DNA from 3 places in the Rhodophyticola sp. genome. Region 2 is predicted to be linked to each of the others. Evidence: riboswitches for the same ligand, from Rfam matches in the RefSeq annotation. Region 2 holds a riboswitch; each other region holds the start of a gene.

Region 1 (3,273 bases), 2.4 Mb from region 2:
CGGCAAAGAAATAGGGCATCGCGGACGGAAACCGTGCGCTGCGGAATATCTGGCCGCGCGTGGCGCCCATCGACCGCATCAGATCCTCGATTTCGGGGTCGGTCGCCGCGTATCCGTCCACAAGGGCGACCAGCATGGGAAAGAAGGTAACAAGCGCCACCAGGAGAACCTTGGGCGTCAGATCGAACCCGAACCACAGCACGACCAAGGGCGCGATGGCGACAAGCGGTAATGTCTGGCTGACCACAAAGATCGGGAACAGCGCGCGACGGACACGGGGCATGAAATCCAGCACCACCGACAAGCCGAAGGCTACGGTAAGCGACAAGGCAAACCCTGCAAAGGTGGCTTTCAGTGTCGGCACCGTGTTGTCCCACAGCAGAGCGCGGTTCAATACGATTTGGTCTAGCACCCGCGAGGGTGCTGGCAGCATCAGCGGGGAAATTCCCGACAGGCGAACATAAAGTTCCCAGATCAAAAAGGCGCTGACCACACTCAGGACGGCAGGAATGCCGCGGGTCAGACCTCTGCCGGGACGGCGAGGCACATCAAACTGCATCAGATCAGCGTTTGCTGGGACTGTTGGCAGAAACGGTCAAATCGATCGTGACATGGCCATTCGGTGGCCCGAACTTGCAAAACGCCTGCTGGAGCGTGGCAAAGACCGGCCCTGCATCACCCGTCAGTCGCGTGCAGAAATTCTTGGAACGGTCAAAGGTTCCGCTTTGTTGCAGGAAGTCGATACAGCCCATGATCTCGGCCATATGATCGCCCGCCCCCATCACATAAAGCGAGAATTGCGCATCCGCCTGTTGCCCCTTTTCGGGGGTTGCAGCGATAGCTGCCAGCGCGTTCTTCTGGCGCAGGGCCAGCGGCTCTGACGGGTTGGCCAATGCCCCGGTCTGGCAGATCGGATCATCCGGTTCCCCCGGACACCCCCGTGACAGCGTGGCGCGCAAGACAACATGCTGGCCGGACGATGCAGCCGCCGCGTAAAGATCACACAGCGCGGGGAAAAGCACCTCTGGCGGGCCGAGGATAAGCGTTGAAATATCGTCGGTTTCAATCCGCAGCCTGTCGCGCCACGGATCAAGAGCGTCGAGCGATGACAAGATCACGTCAACGAAACCGTCGGTCATCGGGTAAAGGGATACTTGTGCGCCTGCAAACATTTCTGTCCTCCTTGCTACGCTGGCATTATCCAGATCAGCTTCGAGGGTCCGTGGGCTTGCGCCCCCATCTCAGCCGCGGCATTACGCGGCTCCCCTGTGGTGAGGAATGGGTGCCAGATAAGCGAAAGGTTCGCAAGTCAAACTGATTGGGCGAGCGGAATATTTATTGAGAGAGTGAGGGCACGCATTTTAAATCAAGTTCATTGCCGTATAAGCGCCAAACTCAAAGCCCCCATTAACCTCAGGTACGACCTGACTTCCGGGCATTTGATTGAAAGCTCATACCGCAACAACTGTGACCGTCCGCTTTTGACCGCTGGTTCGAAGCATGAAGCATCGCCCAATCTGGCAGGAAGACTAAGTTTGCAAAAGCCCATCCTTGCGCACAACAGCCTGTCGCCGCAGGCATGGGGACTGACCGCTTCGGCTGGAGGCTACTGACGCAATGCCGCAACCTCACAGTCCGCTTGCCGCCCTACAAGCCTAATCCCCTCTGCCGTCCGAAGTCCCAGTCCACCTTGCCGCCGGACATGGCGATACCTGTGATGTGCTTGCCGATCTGCTTCTCCAACGGTGGGTTCCAGGGCACGAGGCTGAACCCCAGTCCGTCGTCGATCATGGCGAAGCGCCCGCTGGCAAGCTGGGTCGAGCCGACCAGCGCACCGGCGACGTAGTTGCCGGCCTTGGCGGGCTCCCATGTGCGCCCGCGCTCGGCGGCCAGCGCCTTGCCGATACGGTCGATCTCGCAGCGCTCCAGCACTGCGACCGTCTTGCGCGGAATACTGATATAGCCATCCTTCGCCGTGGCGTGGCCCATATCGACGAGGTGCTGAGCACGTCGGTCGAGCGCCTCGGTGACCTCCCGCCCGAAGCCATGAGCCGCGACTGAGAGAGGCTGGCGTGCGGTCAGCTCGCAGTCGAGCCGGGTCGCGCCGTCATGCGTGACATGCTGGCTGAGCGGAATGGGCGAGAGGAGCTTGAGGCGGGCATCGCGACCGCCCCGTTTGAAGTCATGGGCGAGGCCTCGCTCGGGCAGGTCGGCGGGAATGGTCCAGTGTTCGGCGTGGATGCGTTCGACGATCCCTGCGCGCCGCAGCGCTTCCAGCCGCCGGACATGGGCTTTGACGAACATTTCGGGATCGGTGCTGCGCAGCTCCTTCGCCTGAGCGCGTACCACTTCCAGATGTGCGGACGGGCTGTAGACACCATTGGCATCGGTGACGGCCAGGATGTTGCGATCGGCAGCGCGCGGCGTGCTCGGCGTCTACTTCCATATGATGGATACGACCATCGACGCCGTCGATGACCAGATGCATGCGTTCGCCCAGCTCGTCACTGCCCAGTCCTTTCGACAGGACACGCCCGGTCACGGGCTCGGTCAATTGCGCACCATGCATCACATAGCGCGAGCCGGTTAGCCGGTCGGCAATGCCGGCATCGTCCACCGCTCGGTGCATCGTCTTGATGATATCGTTGCGGTTGCCAAGATCGCGCAACGCGCTCTCTGCCTCTGACGAAATCGCCCATTGGCCCGGTGTCACTTCTGTCGCCAGTCCCATGCGCTCCAAGTGGCGCGCCCGGTCGATCAGCAGCGCCCGGTTTTTGCGGAATAGGACGCGCATGTCCTTGTCCGGTCTGAGGTCGGCGAACTCGCTGCCTGCTTCCTGTTCGGCGATCAGCATCCGGTCGAGCCGGGTGAAGCGTTCGGCATGGACTTCGGTCTCAAGCTGGCGGCTGATTTCCTGCTCGCTTTGGCGACCCAGTTCCAGCGTGACGATCTCGCTCGCCCGCTCGCGGATGCCATGGGCGATATAGTCGCCCGCGATGTTGAGCGCCTTGCCATGGTCGGTGACGCCGCGCAGCAGGATGTGGGTATGCGGATGACCGGTGTTGTGGTGATCGACCGCGATCCAGTCGAGCTTGGTATCGAGATCGGCCTCCATCTGGCGCATCAGATCGCGGGTGGTCTCGCGCAGATCGGACAGCTCGACGCCGTCCTCGGCCGAAACGATGAAGCGAAACTGGTGCCGGTCCTCGCGACCCCGTTCCAGGAAGGCGCGGCCGTCCTCCATATCGCGCTCGGCGGAGTAGACCTGGCCCT
Region 2 (3,273 bases):
GCCAGACCGAAGGCGGCAGCCCCGCCATCGCGTCCACGCCCCGGCCCACAAGCGCCAGAAGCGGCAAGACCAGAAAAAGCGCGGCCAGCAGAATGATCAGCCCGTCGGCAAACCGCCCGCGCCCCGCAAACGCCTCCCATTGCATCGGCTCGCGATCCAGACTGCCGCCAAGGGCACGCGGGATTGCGAAACGCAGAACCAGAAGTGCGGCCACGGCACAGATGCCGACCTGCACGGCACCCAGCATCGCCGCCCGGCCGAGATCGAAATCGAACCGGAAGGCCTGATAGATCGCCAGTTCTATCGTGGTCGCCCGGGGCCCGCCGCCAAGGATCAGGGCCACGGCAAAGCTGCTGGTGCAGATCAGAAAAATCACGAGAAAGGCGCCAGGCGCGGTGGCGCGCAGCATCGGCAGCTCGAAGTGACGCCGGATATCCCGAGCCGTGAAGCCAAGGGAGGATGCAAGCCGCACCCGCTCCGTCGGGATCGCCAGCCAGCCTTGCAGGAACAGCCGCACGGCGAGCGGCAGGTTGAAGAAGACATGTGCCAGAACGACGCCATGCAGCCCGTAGATCTCGATCGGCGGTAAACCCACCAGATCCAGGGCCTGGCTGAACCAGCCATTCCGTCCGAACACCGCAAGCAAGCCGAAAACGGCCACAATCACCGGGAGGATGAATGGCGCGCCCATGAGCGTCACCAGAAGCCGCCGGCCCGGAAACACACGCCGTGCAAGCGCACGCGCGACCGGAACTGCCAGACCAACACTCAAAGCCGCGGACAGAAGCGCCTGAAGAACCGTAAATCGGATCGCGGCCCAGTCAGCGCCGGTCAGCCGCGCGGCCTCCTCAGCCCGCAGCGCGACGGCTGCGAGCGGCCCCAGAAGAACGAGCGCGACCCCGGCGGCAACGCATCCGCCGAGGCCTTGCAGGAATGTCAGCGGCTGAGCGCGGTCAGCCATGTATTCACCGCATCATCCCGAAGAGCTGCCGCGGTGGCCGGGTCGAAGAGCAACGCCCGCTCCGGCATGATCAGGGTATCGAACCCGTCCGGCAGGGCATCCACAGGCAAGGCTGCCGGATACATCCAGTTCGTGGTTGGAATGATGGACTGAAATCTTTCCGTCAGCATGAAGTCAAGAAACGCGCGGGCCAGATCGGGCTGATCGCTGCCTGCGAGCATGCCGGCCACCTCGATCTGAAGATAATGCCCTTCCTCGAAGGCGGCGGCGGCCTTGCTGTCATCCTCTTCCGCGATCAGGTGATAGGCCGGAGAGGTGGTGTAGGACAGCACCATATCCGCCTCCCCCTCAAGAAACAGATCATAGGCCTCGGACCAGCCGGGCGTGACGGTCACAATATTGTCCGCAAGGCCGCTCCATATCGCGCCGGCCTCGTCACCATGGGCCGCCTCGACCCACATCAGCAGGCCCAGACCGGGAGTGGAGGAGCGCGGATCCTGGATCACGATCCGCGCCTCACTTTCCGCAAGCTCGGCAAAGCTGCCGGGCACGTCTTGCATATCGGTGTTGTGAACGAAGGCGAAGTAACCCCAGTCATAGGGAAGAAACGTCTCGCTTTCCCACTCCACGGGCAGGGTCAGCTCCGGGACGGTCACATTATGGGGGGCGAAAAGGCCGGATTGCATGGCCGCATCCATCAGATTCGTATCCAGGCCCAGAACCACATCGGCATCCGAATTCGTGCCCTCAAGCCGGGCCCGCGCCAGCAGTGCCGCGCCGTCGCCCGCGCCCGTGAACTGCACGTCGCAGCCACAGGTTTCTTCGAAAGCCTGCTCGATCTGCGGGCCGGGCCCCCATTCGGCGACAAAACTGTCATAGGAATAAATCGACAATACGGGAGTATCCGCCGCAGCCGCCGCTGCGATCAGGGAAAACGCCGTTGCCATGATGGTGTGTCTCATCTCACGCCTCCATTGCGCCGGGCGAAGTGAGGCTGAGACCCTGGGCCTTTACCTTCCCTCCGCCGGTCCTAACCGGTTCAGGTTCTACGGGTTCGCATGCTGCATCTCAGGCCCGATGGGCCACCCCGAGGTGGCTCTAGCGGTATCCGCGATACCCGCGGACCGCAAGGCGAATCTTGCTCCCCGGGAAAATAGTTTAACGTTAAACAAGTTTTGAGGAACCGGTTGACCCTTGGCATTCCGGCTTTCTGCGGCTAACTCCGGAAAGCAACCTAGGGCAGTTTTCCGATGTCACTGAACAGCTTTGGCCATCTCTTCCGCGTCACGACCTGGGGCGAAAGCCACGGGCCCGCACTTGGCGCAACGATCGACGGCTGCCCGCCCGGTGTCCCGGTCGCGCCGGCCGATCTGCAACGCTGGCTGGACCGGCGCAAACCCGGACAGAGCAAATACACCACCCAACGGCGCGAAGCCGATGCGGTCGAGATTCTCTCGGGCGTCTATGAAGACCGCAGCACCGGCACACCGATCCAGCTGATGATCCGCAACACCGACCAGCGGTCCAAGGATTATGGCGAGATCGCCGAGAAGTTCCGCCCCGGCCATGCGGACATCACCTACTGGCAGAAATACGGCATCCGGGATCCGCGCGGTGGCGGGCGATCCTCCGCGCGCGAGACGGCAGCGCGGGTGGCCGCAGGCGGTGTCGCCCGCGCGGCGCTCAACATGCTGCTGCCCGACGTGAAGATCACCGGATACATGGTGCAGATGGGCCCGCATCCCATCGACCGTACCCGGATCGATCTTGCCGAGATCGACCGGAACCCGTTCTGGACGCCAGATGCGCAGGCCGCCGAGCTTTGGGCCGGCTACCTTGATGCGCTGCGCAAATCCGGCGACAGCGTCGGCGCTGTGATCGAGGTGACGGCCTCGGGCCTGCCCGCCGGTCTGGGCGCGCCGGTTTATGGCAAGCTGGATACCGATCTGGCCGCCGCCTGCATGTCGATCAACGCGGTCAAAGCCGTCGAGATCGGGGACGGGATGGCCGCCGCGGCCCTGACCGGCAGCGAGAATGCCGACGAGATTTCCATGGGCCCCGATGGCCCGATCTACAGTTCCAACCACGCTGGCGGCATTCTGGGCGGCATTTCGACAGGTCAGGATGTTGTCGTGCGCTTTGCGGTCAAGCCCACCTCCAGCATTCTCACCCCGCGCAAGACCATCACCAAATCGGGCGAAGCGACGGAGATCGTCACCAAGGGGCGTCATGACCCCTGCGTCGGTATCCGCGCGGTCCCCGTGGGGGAGGCGATGGTGGCCTGTGTCCTGCTGGACCATCTCCTGCTGCAT
Region 3 (3,273 bases), 2.4 Mb from region 2:
CCGCCGCTCGGGTCGGTGCCGGCGATGGTCAGAACATTGGGGATCATTGATGGGCCTCCTTGAGTGCCAATGCGATGGAATGCGCCGCTTTGCCCGGGTCGTGGGCGCCGCAGATGGCGGACACGACGGCCATCCCTGCGGCACCCGCGGCGGTGATGCTGGCGGCGTGATGGCCGTTCAGGCCGCCGATGGCGATGGCCGGAACCGGTGCGGCGGCTACAAGCCGTGCCAGCCCGTCGAAGCCGATGGGCGGCTTGTGGTCCGGTTTCGTTGCGGTGGCGAAGACGGGCCCCGCGCCCACATAGGTCACAAGGGCGGGGTCGGCGGCGCGGGCGGCGTCGACGGTTTCGACCGACAGGCCCAGAATCAGGTCGGGGCCGATCCGGGCGCGGGCTTCGGCCACGGGCATGTCGTCCTGCCCCACATGGAGCCCGTCGGCATGGCAGGCGCGCGCGGCGTCGATATCGTCATTGACGATCAGCGCTGCGCCGGTGCCCGCAAGCGCGGCCCTCAGGGCCCGGCCAAGGGCTGTGCGCTCCGCCGTTGACGCCGTCTTGTGGCGCAGCTGAACCATCGTTGCACCGCCCGCGACGGCGGCCCGAGCCGTTTCCACCATGCCGCGCGGGCCGCAAAGCGCCGGGTCGAGCACGAGATAGAGCGATAGGTCGAACCGGATCATGCGGGCGTCATCCGATCGCGCCCGTGGAAGGCCGCCGCGTCCAGTGCCGCCAGCGCATCAAGAAACCGCCAGCCGAAGGATCCCGGCCCCTCGGCCTTTTCCGCGGCGATCTCTCCCGCGGTGGCAAAACTCGCCAGGGCGCCAACGGTCGCATCGAACGGGTCGGGCACGGCGGCGGCGAAGGCCCCGACGAGGCAACTCAGGGCACAGCCAAGTGCGGTCACCTGCGGCATCAATGCCGATCCGCCGGTGATCCTCACGGCCCGCGCGCCATCGGTCACGAAGTCCACGGCACCGGTCACCGCGACCACGCAGCCGCGTTCGCCTGCAAGCCTCCGGGCGCCGCTTTCCGCGGCGGCCACGCTGTCGGTCGCGTCGGCGCCGCGCCCGGCGCCGCTGTCGCCCGCTACCGCAAGGATCTCCGAGGCGTTGCCGCGCAGGATCGTCGGCGAAAGATCCATGAGCCGCATGGCCACGTCCCGTCGGTACGCGCTCACCTGAAGCGCCACGGGGTCGAGGACCCAGGGGCGTCCGGCCCGCCGCGCCCCCTCGATCGCGGCGACCATGCCCTCCACCCATGACGGCGAGAGCGTTCCGATATTGATGGTGAGCGCATCGGCCACCGCCGCGAACTCGCCGGCTTCCTCGGCTGCGTGCAGCATCGCGGGCGATGCGCCAGCGGCAAGCAGCGTGTTGGCGGCGACATTCATCGCCACGTAATTGGTGATGCAGTGAACGAGCGGTGTGGCCGCGCGTGTCGCGGCGAAAGCGTCTGCGGGAGATGTGGTCACTATGGCCTCCTTTGGGCGGAGGCCAGGCGACTCGAAGCGGGAAATGAGCCCGTTGAAGCGCCGAGCCACTCCCTCCGCCAGCATGATCTGGTTCAGGTTCAAAGGGTTCTTCTCAGCCCGCCAAACGGCAGACGCCCCTGTGTCTCGCGCCCACCATACACAGCCTGCGAGGTTTGTCATCCGGTGTTGCGGTGGGGCAGGCGGATCCTATTGTCGCATTCGGACGGGACGGGAAATTGCGGGCAGGACGACCGAGACCGCGCAGGCCTGCGGCCACAGGCGAGGGCTGCAAATCCGCCGATGCGCTATCGCGGTGGCGGGGTCACGTCCCCCGCCAGATTTCAGCGCACCGGCCCCGCGGTTATGGCGGTTGAGGCGCGGCGTTCTTCATATCCCCCGAGGTGGGGATGACGCCCGCGCGCCCGGTGCCGGTGGGCGCGGTCTGGCCCGCCATGCCTTCAGGGCGCGCTTCTCGATCTCCAGCACCAGAAGGAGAACCGGGCCGACCGCGACGACCATGAGCCCCTGGCTGAGGCTCAGCGGGCGGGTATCGAAAAACGCCTCCATGAAGGGCGCATAGGTGAAGGCGAATTGCAGCGCCGTCACCGCCACGATCGCGATCAGAACGGGGCGCGTGCCCAGGATCGCCCGGATCGACAGGGATGTGGTGTTCAGGAACCGCACCGAGAACAGATAGAAAATCTCCATCACCACAAGCGTGTTGACGGCGATCGTGCGGGCCTCTTCAAGGGTTGCACCGCGAGACTGCGCGAGGGTGAACATGCCGAAGATGCCGGCGCAGAACAGAAGCGACACGAAGCCGACCCGCCAGAGCACGAAGCGCGACAGGATCGGCTCGTCGGCGGGGCGCGGCGGGCGGCGCATGATGTCGGGCTCCGCCCCCTCGAAGGCCAGCGCCATGGCAAGAACCACGGAGCTGACCATGTTGACCCAGAGGATCTGGACCGGCGTGATCGGCAGCGTCAGCCCAAGCAGCAGCGCGAGGATCAGGGCCAGCGCCTCGCCGCCGTTGACCGGCAGCAGGAAGACGATGGCCTTCTTCAGGTTGTCGTAGACGGTGCGCCCCGCGCGCACGGCCGCCGCTATGGTGGCGAAATTGTCGTCGGCCAGCACGATCTCGGCCGCTTCCTTTGCGGCCTCGGTTCCGGTCCGTCCCATGGCCACACCGATATCCGCCCGCTTCAGCGCCGGGGCGTCGTTCACGCCGTCGCCCGTCATTGCAACTGCGGCGCCACCCGCCTGAAGTGCCTCCACCAGCCGCAACTTGTGCTCGGGGCTGGTGCGCGCGAAGACATCGACGCGCTCGGCGGCGGTGCGCAGACCGTCGGTATCCAGCCCGTCGATCTCCCCGCCGGTCAGGACCTCGTCGCTGTTTTCAAGCCCCAGCCTGCGGGCGATGGCAAGCGCGGTGCCGGCATGATCGCCGGTTATCATCTTCACACGAATACCGGCGGCGCGGCATTCGGCGACCGCGGCCACCGCTTCGTCTCTGGGCGGGTCGATCAGCCCGACGAGGCCCAGAAGCGTCAGGTCGCCATCCACGTCGTCGAAGCTCAGCGTCTGTTTTTCGGGGTTGGCGGGTTGGGTGGCGATGGCCAGAACCCGCTGCCCCTCTGCCGCGATCTCGTGCGCGCGGGCATGCCAATAGGCCGCATCAAGCGGCTGGTCGCCATCCTCTTCGCCGTGCTGGGTGGCGCACATGGCGATGATGCGTTCCGGCGCGCCCTTGACGTGGATCGCGGCGCCCCCCTCGTGGTCGTGATGCAGGGACGCCATGAAGCG

What was found. A riboswitch is a leader RNA that binds a small molecule or an ion and turns the genes downstream of it on or off. The one in region 2 is predicted to bind thiamine pyrophosphate.
Region 1: another riboswitch for thiamine pyrophosphate. It lies ahead of ACQ651_RS05175 (YkoF family thiamine/hydroxymethylpyrimidine-binding protein); the one in region 2 lies ahead of thiB (thiamine ABC transporter substrate binding subunit).
Region 3: another riboswitch for thiamine pyrophosphate. It lies ahead of thiM (hydroxyethylthiazole kinase); the one in region 2 lies ahead of thiB (thiamine ABC transporter substrate binding subunit).

The regions. Positions count from the first base shown of each region.
Region 1 covers NZ_CBDIRM010000001.1:1,026,479-1,029,751, forward strand. Annotated here, with positions in the region: gene ACQ651_RS05170 (ABC transporter permease) at 1-364, opposite strand, end outside; gene ACQ651_RS05175 (YkoF family thiamine/hydroxymethylpyrimidine-binding protein) at 564-1,172, opposite strand; TPP riboswitch at 1,166-1,278, opposite strand; partial or broken gene ACQ651_RS05180 (DUF3363 domain-containing protein) at 1,648-3,273, opposite strand, start outside.
Region 2 covers NZ_CBDIRM010000001.1:3,435,505-3,438,777, reverse strand. Annotated here, with positions in the region: gene ACQ651_RS17190 (thiamine/thiamine pyrophosphate ABC transporter permease ThiP) at 1-961, opposite strand, end outside; gene thiB (thiamine ABC transporter substrate binding subunit) at 937-1,923, opposite strand; TPP riboswitch at 1,961-2,061, opposite strand; gene aroC (chorismate synthase) at 2,212-3,273, shown strand, end outside.
Region 3 covers NZ_CBDIRM010000001.1:1,037,090-1,040,362, forward strand. Annotated here, with positions in the region: gene thiD (bifunctional hydroxymethylpyrimidine kinase/phosphomethylpyrimidine kinase) at 1-47, opposite strand, end outside; gene thiE (thiamine phosphate synthase) at 44-679, opposite strand; gene thiM (hydroxyethylthiazole kinase) at 676-1,470, opposite strand; TPP riboswitch at 1,523-1,619, opposite strand; gene ACQ651_RS05240 (cation-transporting P-type ATPase) at 1,858-3,273, opposite strand, start outside.